Regions from separate parts of the Streptomyces tuirus genome, predicted to be linked through region 2. Evidence: riboswitches for the same ligand, from Rfam matches in the RefSeq annotation. Region 2 holds a riboswitch; the other holds the start of a gene.
What was found. Region 2 has a riboswitch for cyclic di-AMP ahead of IGS69_RS26390 (M23 family metallopeptidase). Riboswitches for the same ligand answer to the same signal wherever they lie in the genome.
Positions count from the first base shown of each region.

Region 1: it holds a riboswitch for cyclic di-AMP, as region 2 does, so the genes downstream of both, IGS69_RS16215 (M23 family metallopeptidase) here and IGS69_RS26390 (M23 family metallopeptidase) in region 2, are expected to answer to the same signal.

Region 1 covers NZ_AP023439.1:3,545,583-3,551,516, forward strand. Annotated here, with positions in the region: gene IGS69_RS16205 (PrsW family intramembrane metalloprotease) at 1-557, shown strand, start outside; gene IGS69_RS16210 (aldo/keto reductase) at 691-1,635, opposite strand; gene IGS69_RS16215 (M23 family metallopeptidase) at 1,821-2,861, opposite strand; cyclic di-AMP (ydaO/yuaA leader) riboswitch at 2,873-3,029, opposite strand; tRNA gene IGS69_RS16220 (tRNA-Met) at 3,360-3,433, opposite strand; gene IGS69_RS16225 (dihydrofolate reductase family protein) at 3,499-4,629, opposite strand; gene IGS69_RS16230 (MarR family winged helix-turn-helix transcriptional regulator) at 4,707-5,222, shown strand; gene IGS69_RS16235 (GTP cyclohydrolase II) at 5,353-5,934, shown strand, end outside.
Region 2 covers NZ_AP023439.1:5,755,262-5,761,195, forward strand. Annotated here, with positions in the region: gene IGS69_RS26380 (M16 family metallopeptidase) at 180-1,562, shown strand; gene IGS69_RS26385 (M16 family metallopeptidase) at 1,559-2,947, shown strand; cyclic di-AMP (ydaO/yuaA leader) riboswitch at 3,138-3,302, shown strand; gene IGS69_RS26390 (M23 family metallopeptidase) at 3,315-4,103, shown strand; gene IGS69_RS26395 (GntR family transcriptional regulator) at 4,293-4,988, shown strand; gene IGS69_RS26400 (HPr family phosphocarrier protein) at 5,249-5,530, opposite strand; gene IGS69_RS26405 (bifunctional acetate--CoA ligase family protein/GNAT family N-acetyltransferase) at 5,711-5,934, shown strand, end outside.

The DNA of each region.
Region 1 (5,934 bases), 2.2 Mb from region 2:
TCGCGATGGGGATGCACGCGATGTGGAACGGCTCGTCGGCCTTCGGCGAGTACGGGTTCTTCGCCGTGTACGCGGCGTTCATGGTGCCGATCTTCGGGCTGCTGACGTGGCTGGTGATCTGGACGCGGCAGCGGGAGCTGAAGACCGTACGGGCGGAGCTGCCGGCCTACGCCGTGGCGGGCTGGCTGACCCCGGCCGAGCCATACGCGCTCGGCTCGATGCGGGCTCGGCGGATCGCCCGGCAGTACGCCCGCCGGCACGCGGGCAGGGCGGCGGCCCGGGAGGTGGCCCGCTACGAGGCGTACGCGACGTCCCTGGCGTTCCTGCGGCACCGGGCCCGGCGGGGCAGCCCCGGGGCGGACTTCGCCGTACGGGAGCGGGAACTGCTCGGCGAACTGTGGCGGCGCCGGGAGGTGGCCCGCCCCGCGCTGGACCACGCGGCCCGGATCACCGCCCCTCCCGTCCCGGTGACGGCCCCGCCCTGGCCGGTGTACGGGGTGTACGGGTACGGCCACCAGCCGGCGCCGTACCCCGCGTACAACCCCTACCGCTCCTAGGCCCCCCGGGGCCCGCTCAGGCCGAGGCCCCCGTGAACCTCAGGCCGAGGCCCCTGTGAGCCTCAGGCCGAGGCCTCCGGGTCCCGCTCAGGCCGAGGCCCCCGTGAACCTCAGGCCGAGGCCCCCGTGAACCTCAGGCCGAGGCCTCCGTGAGCCGTTCCACCTCGGCCTCCGAGAGCGTCAGCTCCCCCACGCCGAGCAGTGCGGGCAGCTGCTCCACCGTCCGCGCCGAGGCGATCGGCGCCACCACGGTCGGCTGGGCGGCGAGCCAGGCGAGGGCCACCGTGGCGACGGGAGCGTCGTGCGCTGCGGCGACCTCGTCGAGCGCGTCGAGAACCCGCCGCCCCCGCTCGGTCTCCAGATGCTTGGCGGCACCGCCCGCCCGCGCGCTCTCGACCCGCGTACCCGGCCGGTACTTGCCCGTGAGGAAGCCGGACGCGAGCGCGTAGTACGGAACGGCGGCGAGGCCGGCCCGCTCGGCGAGGCCCTGGAGCTCACCCTCGTACGTGTCACGGGAGACCAGGTTGTAGTGCGGCTGGAGGGCGACGTACCGCGCGAGACCCTCGCGGTCGGAAAACTCCAGGGACGCCCGCAGCCTCTCGGCGGAGATGTTGGAGGCGGCGATGTGCCGCACCTTGCCGGCCTTCACGAGTTCGTCGAGCGCGCCGATGATCTCCTCGACGGGCACGTCGGGCTGGTCGAAGTGCGTGTAGTAGAGGTCGATGTAGTCGGTGCGCAGGCGCCGCAGGGAGGCGTCGGCGGCGGCCTTGATGGTGGCAGCGGACAGGCCCCGGAAGTCGGGGTGCTGGCTGACCTTCGTGGCGACGACGACGTCGGAGCGGTTGCCGCGTGCCTCGAGCCACGTGCCGAGGATGGTCTCGGACTCACCGCCCTGGTTGCCGTCGACCCACGCCGAGTAGACATCGGCGGTGTCGACGAAGTTGCCTCCGGCGGCGGTGTAGGCGTCGAGGACGGCGAACGACCGGTCCTGGTCGGCGGTCCAGCCGAAGACGTTGCCGCCGAGGGCGAGGGGGAAGACCTCGAGGCCGGAAGTGCCGAGCTTGCGAAGAGACGTCATGCCCGGTGTCAACGACCGCGCAGGAACGCCCCATTCCGCAACGGACGCAAAACTCCCGTAAACACAGCCGACGGCCCTGACGTCGGAGGGTCGTCGTCAGGGCCGTCGATGCCTCAGAGAAGGTGCACTGCTCAAAAAAGGTGCACTGCTCAGGGAACGTGCACTGCTCAGGGAACGTGCACTGCTCAGGGAGTCAGCCCCTTGCCCCGCAGCCAGGCCACCGGGTCGATGCCACTGGAGGATCCACCGGAGTGGACCTCGAGGTGCAGGTGCGCCCCGGTGACGTTGCCGGTGGCGCCCACGCGGCCGATGACGTCGCCGGTGCTGACCTTCTGGCCGACGCTGACGCCGATGGAGGACTGGTGCGCGTACCAGATCTCGGTGCCGTCATCGAGGGTGAGGACGGTCTTGTAGCCGTAGGAGCCGTTCCAGCCCGCCTCGGTGATGGTGCCGCTGTGCACGGCCTTGATCGGCGTGCCCGTGGGAGCGGCGAAGTCGAGGCCGGTGTGGTAGCCGGAGGACCAGTAGGCACCGGCCTGGCCGAACGTCGAGGTGAGGGTGTACGAGGAGGTCGGCAGCGTGTACTGCTTGGCGAGGGCGGCAAGCCGCTCGGCCTCGGCCTTCTTCTCGGCCTCCGCCTCCGCCTTCTTCTTGGCCTCGGCGGCCTTGGCCTTGGCTTCCTGCTCCGCCTTGGCGACGGCCTCCTTGGCCGCCTTCTCGGCGGCGGCAGCGGCGTCCTCGGCGGCCTTGGTCTCGATCTGCTCCTGCTGGTGCTCGACCTGCGCCATGATCCGGGCACGCAGCGCGTCACCGGCGCCGGTGCGGGCGCCGGACGCGTCCTGCGCGGTGTCCGCAGTGGCGGTGCCGAGACTGCTGAGCGGGGTGGCGGAACCTTCGGGGGTGTCGTCGTCCGAGATGAGGGAACCCACCGAGGGCAGGTCCGGCACGGAGATGGACACCGGGGGCTTGCCGGTCTGGGCACTGGCCATACCGCCGGCACCCACGGCGGCTATGACGCCGACGCCCAGGACGGTGGAGCTGCGGGCGAGACCTCCGCCGCGCTGCTTGGTGACGCGATGCCGGCCACGGACGGGACGGATGGACTCCTCGGTGGGGTTCCACTCCTGGAACGGGCCCTCGTCGGTGCGCTGACCGCCGAAGCCGAAGGTGTCGTTCTCGCGCTTCGGCGCGTACGGGGCCGCGGGGGCAGGCCGGTTGGACGCCACGTGGGCGTACTCCTTTCCTTCCTTCTCGCCTACCGGGTTAGCTGACGGGTTCGGAGCAGGAAGGTCTCCTACGCGCGTATACCTGCCGTGCTTCCACGGTGGCATCCGCCCGATTCACCCCAAGTGATGGTTCCCCGGTTCCCTTTCGGGATTCGGCGCGTGCGCACGGAGCCGCCTTCTGTGACGGCTGGGACGACCGCGCTGCGTTATCGAACGTTAATGGAGGCGCGAGGGGTATTCCAGCGATTCCACTTGATCATTAACCTTTTTCGCGCGGACTTACCTGCCACGACCGGTTCAAATCGGGCGAGTTGACCGCGCCGCAAGTGACTGACGGGTTTTGACGGTGCGTCAGTTGTTATGCGGAACGGGACGGTTCGCTCACCGACCGTAGCGATCCACCGGGCAAGTATCAGGAAGGCATGAGGAAGGCACCAGGAGGGCATCGGAAAGCACCGATGGCCGGAACCCTTTCGGATTCCGGCCATCGGCCTTCAGTAGCGGGGACAGGATTTGAACCTGCGACCTCTGGGTTATGAGCCCAGCGAGCTACCGAGCTGCTCCACCCCGCGTCGTTGTGTCACCAGTGTACGCCATCCGCGGGACCGCTCGCGCACACCCACCGACCGGGCCCTGCTCAGCCCGGCAGATGACGGTTCGGGGCCTTGGCCCGCTCCTCGTGTTCCGGGAGCACGACGACCTCCACGCCCTCGGCCGCGAGGAGGCCGCTGCCGTCGGCGTCCGTGACGAAGGTGTCCGGCTCACGCCAGGCCGTGACCACCCGCCGTACGCCCGCGTCGAGGATCAGCCGGGCGCAGGGAGCGGGGCGCGAGGCGCGGCGGGCGCAGGGCTCCAGGCTGCTGTACACCGTCGCGCCGGGCAGGCGCGGGTCGGCCGGGTCGACCTTGGCGAGGGCAGCCTCCTCGGCGTGCACCACCGGGTCGCCGGCCTCGCGGGAGTGGCCGCGGGCCAGTTCCGTGCCATCGGCGGCGACCACCACCGCGCCCACGCTGAACGCCGTGTCCGACGGCGGGCAGCGCTCGGCCAGTTCGCAGGCGAGGGCCAGCCAGTGGTGGTCGGCGGCGACGGGCAGGGGGCCGGCGCCCGGGGCGGTCGGCTCGTAGCGCATCAGGACCACGTCCTCGATCTGCCGCGACTCCAGCAGCCGGAGCCGGCCGCCCTGGTAGCCGCCGGGTCCGAAGAGACGGGGGGCCCGGGGGTCACCCACGAAGAGCGGGGCGAGGACCAGCTGCAGTTCGTCCGCGAGGCCCTGGGTGAGGAGCTGGGTGTGGATCAGGCCGCCGCCCTCGACCATGAGCCGCCCCACACCCCGGACGTCGTGCAGGTGCGTGAGCAGCCGCCGCCAGTCGAGGCCGGCGCCGAGCGGCACGACGTCGGTGGCCAGGCCCAGGGCGCGGGCCCGCTCGGCGCCCCGGTCGGTGGTGTAGAGGACCTTCTCGCCGCCGGTGTGCCAGAAGCGGGCGTCCGGGTCGAGATCGCCGGAGCCGCTGACGGTGACCTTGAGGGGGTACTCGGGCTTTCCTGCCGCCGTGCGGGCGGCACGGCGCTTCTCCGCGTTCACCAGCAGCCGCGGGTTGTCGGCGCGGATGGTGCCGGCGCCGACCAGGATGGCGTCGACGCCGGCCCGGACCTCGTCGACCCGGTCGAAGTCGGCCGGGCTGGACAGGAGCAGCCGGTCGGGTCCGGTGTCGTCCAGGTAGCCGTCGAGGGAGACGGCGGCGGACAGCAGGACGTACGGGTGAGGCATCGGTGCTCCGCGGTTGGTCGGGACGGCGGGACGGGACAGGGCTTGGTTCAAGTTTGAAACAAACCTACACTGGCGGCATGACGACTCGCTGGCTCAGCCCCGATGAGCAGCGCGCCTGGCGCGCCTACATCGCCGCCTCGCTGCTGCTGGAGGACGCGATCGACCGGCAGCTCCAGCAGGACGCCGGCATGCCGCACCTGTACTACTCCATCCTGTCCGTCCTGTCGGAGTCCCCGGAACGGCGGCTGCGCATGACCGATCTCGCCGAGCGGCTGAAGATCACGCGCAGCCGGCTGACGTACGCGGTCACGCGGCTGGAGAAGGACGGGATGCTGCGGCGGGAGGCCTGCCGCCATGACAAACGGGGCAGCATCGCGGCGCTGACGGACGAGGGGTTCGCCGTGCTGGAGCGGGCGGCGCCCGGGCATGTCGAGACCGTGCGGGGCTTCCTGTTCGACCGGCTCAGCGAGGAGCAGGTGGGGCAGCTGGAGGAGATCTCCACGGCGATCGCGCAGGGTCTCCAGGAGGACGGGGCCCGGCCGGCGGCGGACGACGTGCCGTGGCGGCGGAGGTCGTCGTCGCCCTGTTCGTGACGAGCATCACACAGGTCGGATCTCATTGCTTCAAATTTGAAGCACGAGTAGGGTTCCGATCGTGGATCTGCTTCAAATCTGAAGCACTATGGCTGCGCAGCCGAACAGGAACGGAACCCGGAGGCCCCGCATGCCCGACACCCCAGCCGTCGTCGCCACCCCGCGCTCGCGCGTCCGGGTCCCGCTGCGCTTCCACGACGGCTACGAGGCGGACGCCGAGCTCGTCACCTTCCACGGCCTGGCCGACGGCCAGGAGCACGTCGCCATGGTCCTCGGCGAGCCCGGCCCGGTCCCGCTGGTGCGGCTGCACTCCGAGTGCCTGACCGGGGACGTGTTCGGCTCGGCCCGCTGCGACTGCGGCCCGCAGCTGCGCGAGGCGGTCGAGAGCATCGCCGAGCGCGGCGGCGTGCTCCTCTACCTCCGCCAGGAGGGCCGGGGCATCGGCCTCTACAACAAGCTCGACGCGTACGCCCTCCAGGACGAGGGGCTCGACACGTACGAGGCGAACGCGGCGCTCGGGCTGCCCGAGGACGCCCGCGACTACACGGCCGCGGCCCAGATGCTCAGAGCCCTGGGCATCGGCGAACTGGACCTGCTCTCCAACAACCCCGACAAGGCGGACCAGTTGCGGACCCTGGGTGTCGCCGTCCGCGACCGGATCCCCACGGGCGTCTTCACCACCGCCCACAACGTCCGCTACCTGCGCGCGAAG
Region 2 (5,934 bases):
GGACCATTGTGGACCGCCGCACTGACAAGCGGGACCAGGACCCGGGGCAAGCTGCGTCCCCGGCCGCGCACCGAGGTCGCCGCCGGGAACTTCACCAGGGCTTCGCGCGCTTGCATACAGTGGCAGGACCGGCAGGAATCCGCGGTCTGAACAACCGCTCAGCGATCGAAGGGACGTACATGCCCATGGGTCACACGGCCACAGCCCAGGCAGGCTCCGGGGGCCTGACAGCGACCGAGCACCGCCTGGCCAACGGCCTGCGCGTGGTGCTCTCCGAGGATCACCTGACCCCGGTCGCGGCGGTGTGCCTCTGGTACGACGTCGGCTCACGCCACGAAGTCAAGGGGCGTACCGGCCTGGCTCACCTTTTCGAGCACCTCATGTTCCAGGGATCCGCGCAGGTCAAGGGCAACGGCCACTTCGAGCTCGTGCAGGGCGCGGGTGGCTCGCTGAACGGCACGACCAGCTTCGAGCGGACCAACTACTTCGAGACCATGCCCACCCACCAGCTGGAGCTCGCCCTCTGGCTGGAGGCCGACCGCATGGGCTCGCTGCTGGCCGCGCTCGACGACGAGTCGATGGAGAACCAGCGGGACGTCGTCAAGAACGAGCGCCGCCAGCGCTACGACAACGTCCCCTACGGCACCGCCTTCGAGAAGCTGACCGCCCTCGCCTACCCGGAGGGCCACCCCTACCACCACACCCCGATCGGCTCGATGGCCGACCTGGACGCGGCGACCCTGGAGGACGCGCGCGCGTTCTTCCGCACCTACTACGCGCCGAACAACGCCGTGCTCTCCGTGGTCGGCGACATCGACCCGGAGCAGACGCTCGCCTGGGTCGAGAAGTACTTCGGCTCCATCCCCGGTCACGACGGCAAGCCCGCCCCGCGCGACGGGTCGCTGCCGGAGACCATCGGCGAGCAGCTGCGCGAGGTCGTCGAGGAGGACGTCCCGGCCCGCGCCCTGATGGCCGCCTACCGGCTGCCGCACGACGGCACGCGCGCGTGCGACGCCGCCGACCTGGCCCTCACCGTCCTCGGCGGCGGCGAGTCCTCCCGCCTCTACAACCGGCTCGTGCGCCGTGACCGTACGGCCGTGGCGGCCGGCTTCGGCCTGCTGCGGCTCGCCGGTGCGCCCTCCCTGGGCTGGCTGGACGTGAAGACGTCCGGTGACGTGGAGGTTCCGGTCATCGAGGCCGCCATCGACGAGGAGCTCGCCCGGTTCGCCGAGGAGGGCCCCACGCCCGAGGAGATGGAGCGCGCCCAGGCCCAGCTGGAGCGCGAGTGGCTGGACCGGCTCGGCACGGTCGCGGGCCGCGCCGACGAACTGTGCCGGTACGCCGTGCTCTTCGGCGACCCGCAGCTCGCCCTGACCGCCGTCCAGCGCGTGCTGGAGATCACGGCGGAGGAGGTCCAGGAGGTCGCCAAGGCCCGGCTGCGGCCCGACAACCGCGCGGTGCTCGTCTACGAGCCCGTCGCCGACGAGACCGCCGAGGACGCCGGCACCACCGACGACACCGCAGCCGCGGCCACCGACGAGAACGAGGAGGCGGCCAAGTGACCGAGCTCGCCACGATGGACTTCCACCCCCGGCCGCAGGCGGGCGACGCCCGGCCGTGGGCCTTCCCGGCCCCGGAGCGCGGCACGCTCGACAACGGCCTGACGGTGCTGCGCTGCCACCGCCCCGGCCAGCAGGTCGTCGCCGTGGAGGTGCTGCTGGACGCCCCCCTGGAGGCTGAGCCGGCCGGACTCGACGGGCTGGCCACGATCATGGCCCGGGCCTTCTCCGAGGGCACCGACAAGCACTCCGCCGAGGATTTCGCCGCGGAGCTGGAGCGCGCCGGCGCCACCCTCGACGCGCACGCCGACCACCCCGGTGTCCGGCTCAGCCTGGAGGTGCCCGCCTCCCGGCTCGCCAAGGGCCTGGGCCTGGTCGCCGACGCCCTGAGGGCGCCCGCCTTCGCCGACAGCGAGGTCGAGCGGCTGGTCAACAACCGCCTCGACGAGATCCCGCACGAGCTGGCCAACCCCTCCCGCCGCGCCGCCAAGGAGCTCTCCAAGGAGCTGTTCCCGGCGGACTCGCGCATGTCGCGGCCCCGGCAGGGCAGCGAGGAGACCGTCGCCGCCATCGACTCCGCGGCCGTACGCGCCTTCTACGAGAAGCACGTCCGCCCCGCCACGGCCACCGTCGTGGTCGTCGGCGACCTCACCGGCATCGACCTGGACGCCCTGCTCGGGGACACGCTGGGTGCCTGGACGGGCTCCTCGGCCGAGCCGCGTCCCGTGCCGCCGGTCACCGCCGACGACACCGGCCGTGTCGTCATCGTGGACCGCCCGGGCGCCGTCCAGACGCAGCTGCTGATCGGCCGGACCGGGCCGGACCGGCACGACCGCGTGTGGGCCGCACAGGTGCTCGGCACGTACTGCCTCGGCGGCACCCTCACCTCCCGCCTGGACCGCGTCCTGCGCGAGGAGAAGGGCTATACCTACGGCGTACGGGCGTTCGGCCAGGTCCTCAGGTCCGCCCCGGACGGCACGGGCGCCGCGATGCTCGCCATCAGCGGTTCCGTCGACACGCCCAACACCGGCCCCGCCCTCCAGGACCTCTGGACGGTGCTGCGCACCCTCGCCGCCGAGGGGCTGACCGACGCCGAGCGGGACGTCGCCGTGCAGAACCTGGTGGGTGTGGCGCCGCTGAAGTACGAGACGGCGGCGGCCGTGGCGAGCACACTGGCCGACCAGGTCGAGCAGCACCTGCCCGACGACTACCAGGCCACGCTGTACCGGCAGCTCGCCGCGACCGGCACCGTGGAGGCCACCGCGGCGGCCGTGAGCGCCTTCCCGGTGGACCGTCTGGTGACCGTCCTCGTCGGTGACGCGGCGCAGATCAAGGCACCGGTCGAGGCCCTCGGCATCGGCGAAGTCACCGTCGTCGCCGCCGAGTAGCGGCACGCGCGCAGGGGCCCTGGTTGTCTTCAAAGGCACCAGGGCCCCTTTATGCCCGAATTGGGGTGGGAGTTGCCTGTCTGCCCTGTGGGATGCGCTACAAAAGCCGGGATTCGTTTGGGAATTGAAAGTGGCGCCGCTTAGCGTCATCCGGGCTGTTCGTCAGGCAGTGCGCCGCACCCGCGGCACCGGACAGTCATCGCCGAGTCCCCGTACGGCGCGAGCCAGGGGAGCCGGGGACCCATCGCAGTCCCTGGGGTGAATCGGGCGCCCGCGCGAGTCGCGAGGGAGTCCGTAGGAGACCTTCCTGCTCCGAACCCGTCAGCTAACCCGGTAGGCGAGAGGGAAGGAAAGGACCAGCCACTACATGGCGTTCACTCGGGCCACCGGGAAGCACCGCCGTCCCAGCAGGATGCAGCGCTCCACCGCCCGCGCGGCGGGCGTCGCGGCCCTCGCCACCACCGGCGTGATCGGTACCGTGGCGGCCCCCGCCGCCTTCGCCGCCGAGCCCAGCGTCGAGCAGACCGGCCTCACGCCGGTCGTGACCATGGGCGACACCGCGGCCCAGCAGATCGACGCCCAGGCCCTCGCGCAGCAGCACGCCGCCGATGAGGCCGCCGCCAAGCAGAAGGCCGAGGAGGCCGCCCGCACGCAGGCCGCCGAGATGGCCGAGCGGGCCAAGGAGGCGGCCGAGAAGGCCCGTGCCGCCAAGGAGCGCGCCGCCCGCGAGGCCGAGCGCAAGCGCCTGAACTCCTTCGTCCCCCCGATCTCCGGCTCCTACGTGTCCACCAGCTACAAGGCCAGCAGCGGCCTGTGGTCCTCGGGCAGCCACACCGGTATCGACTTCCACGCCGCCAGCGGCACCTCCGTCCACGCGGTCGGCTCGGGCACCGTCGTCGAGGCCGGCTGGGGCGGCTCCTACGGCAACCAGGTCGTGATCAAGATGAACGACGGGACGTACACCCAGTACGGCCACCTGTCCTCCATCGGCGTCTCGGTGGGCCAGCAGGTCACCCCGGGCCAGCAGATCGCCCTGTCCGGCGCGACCGGCAACGTCACCGGTCCGCACCTGCACTTCGAGGCCCGCACCAGCCCCGAGTACGGCTCGGACATCGACCCGGTCGCCTACCTCCGCTCGCACGGCGTGGGTGTCTGACCGGAACCTCTCCGCTTCCCCCGAAAGTCCTGGCTCGCCGAGCCGGGACTTTCGGCGTTTGGGGCGGCCCGCTGTCCAAAAAATATCCATGGATTTTCGTCTGCCGTCGGAAATTCCGGCTCATTGCAATAGAGTCACGGAACGCACGTCGCTCGTCGGCGTTTCACGGGGATTAAGCGGAGGTCGGTCATGCGTATTCCCGCGCACTCGGTGTGCACGGCCATCCGGGACGACATCGTCGCGGGTGTCCACGCACGCGGCAGCCGGCTCACCGAGGAACTCCTCGCACGCCGCTACGGCGTCTCGCGGGTGCCCGTCCGGGAGGCGCTGCGCACGCTCGAGGCCGAGGGTTTCGTGGTGACCCGCCGGCACGCGGGCGCGTGTGTGGCGGAACCCACCGAGCAGGAGGCCGGCGACCTGCTGGAGATGCGCATGCTGCTGGAGCCGTTCGGTGCGGCCCGCGCCGCCCAGCGCCGCACCGAGGCGCATCTCAAGGTCCTGCGCGGCCTGGTACGGCTGGGCCAGGAGCGGGCCCGCCGGGGCAACAGCGACGACCTGCGCTCTCTCGGGACCTGGTTCCACGAGACGCTCGCCCAGGCCTCCGGCAGCCCCGCGCTGACCTCGATGCTCACCCAGCTCCGCCACAAGATCGCCTGGATGTACGCGGTGGAGGCGCCGGCCAGCCCGGTGGAGTCCTGGACCGAGCACGGCGCGATCGTGGACGCGGTGGCGCGCGGGGACGGTGAGCGCGCGCGGGCGGTCACGTTGCTGCACACCGAGCGCGCGAAGAGCGCGCACCGTCTGCGGTTCGGCTCCCCCCAGGAACGCGCCGACCGTGTGAGGAACTCGCAACATCCCGTAAACACGGCGAGCCCGCGGCATTAACACGGCGGCCGTATACAAAGAGCAGTCAATTCTCGGGGGTCCATTTCCGCTGCCCGGATTTCGGAATTCCTGCCCGCGTCGAGCGTAAATGGCGAAGGGTCGCCCGCGCTGACCCGGGAATGGTGCGAAGGGCCCGCTCGTGTCGACCGGGGAATGGTGAAGGTCCAACACCGTCTCCCGGGAACGGCGAAGGGCCCGCCCGGTGAATCGGGCGAGCCCCTCGCTGTGCGCCGGATCGGGCGCTCGGTGGATCAGGCGGGTCAGACGGTCTCGGGCAGTTCCTCGAGACCCTCGGAGACCAGCTTGGCGAGCCGGTCCAGGGCGGCGTCCGCGCCCTCGGCGTCGGAGGCGAGGACGATCTCCTCGCCCCCCTGGGCGCCGAGGCCCAGGACGGCCAGCATCGAGGCCGCGTTGACGGGGTTGCCGTCAGCCTTGGCGATCGTCACCGGGACGCCTGCGGCCGTGGCGGCTCGGACGAAGATGGAAGCGGGGCGGGCGTGGAGACCCTCGGCCCAGCCGACGTTGACGCGGCGCTCAGCCATGTGTTGCTGCCCTTCGGTGTTCAGGGTTGTCTAGACCAGTTTCCCATAACGTGAAGCCCTCCAGGAGCGGTCCTCGCGTTCCACTCCCAAGGTGCCGTCGGATCGCGGCCTCGACCCGACTGACGCCCTCCACAGACTGCCTCGCACCCGCTGTCGGACGCTAGCCGTACTCTGGGGCCCATGCAGACCTCGCCGGACCGGCACGAGTATCCCGCCCACTGGGAAGCCGACGTGGTGCTGCGCGACGGGGGTACCGCGCGCATCCGGCCCATCGCCGTTGATGACGCCGATCGCCTGGTCAGCTTCTATGAGCAGGTCTCCGACGAGTCGAAGTACTACCGCTTCTTCGCGCCGTACCCTCGCCTGTCCGCCAAGGACGTCCACCGCTTCACGCACCACGACTT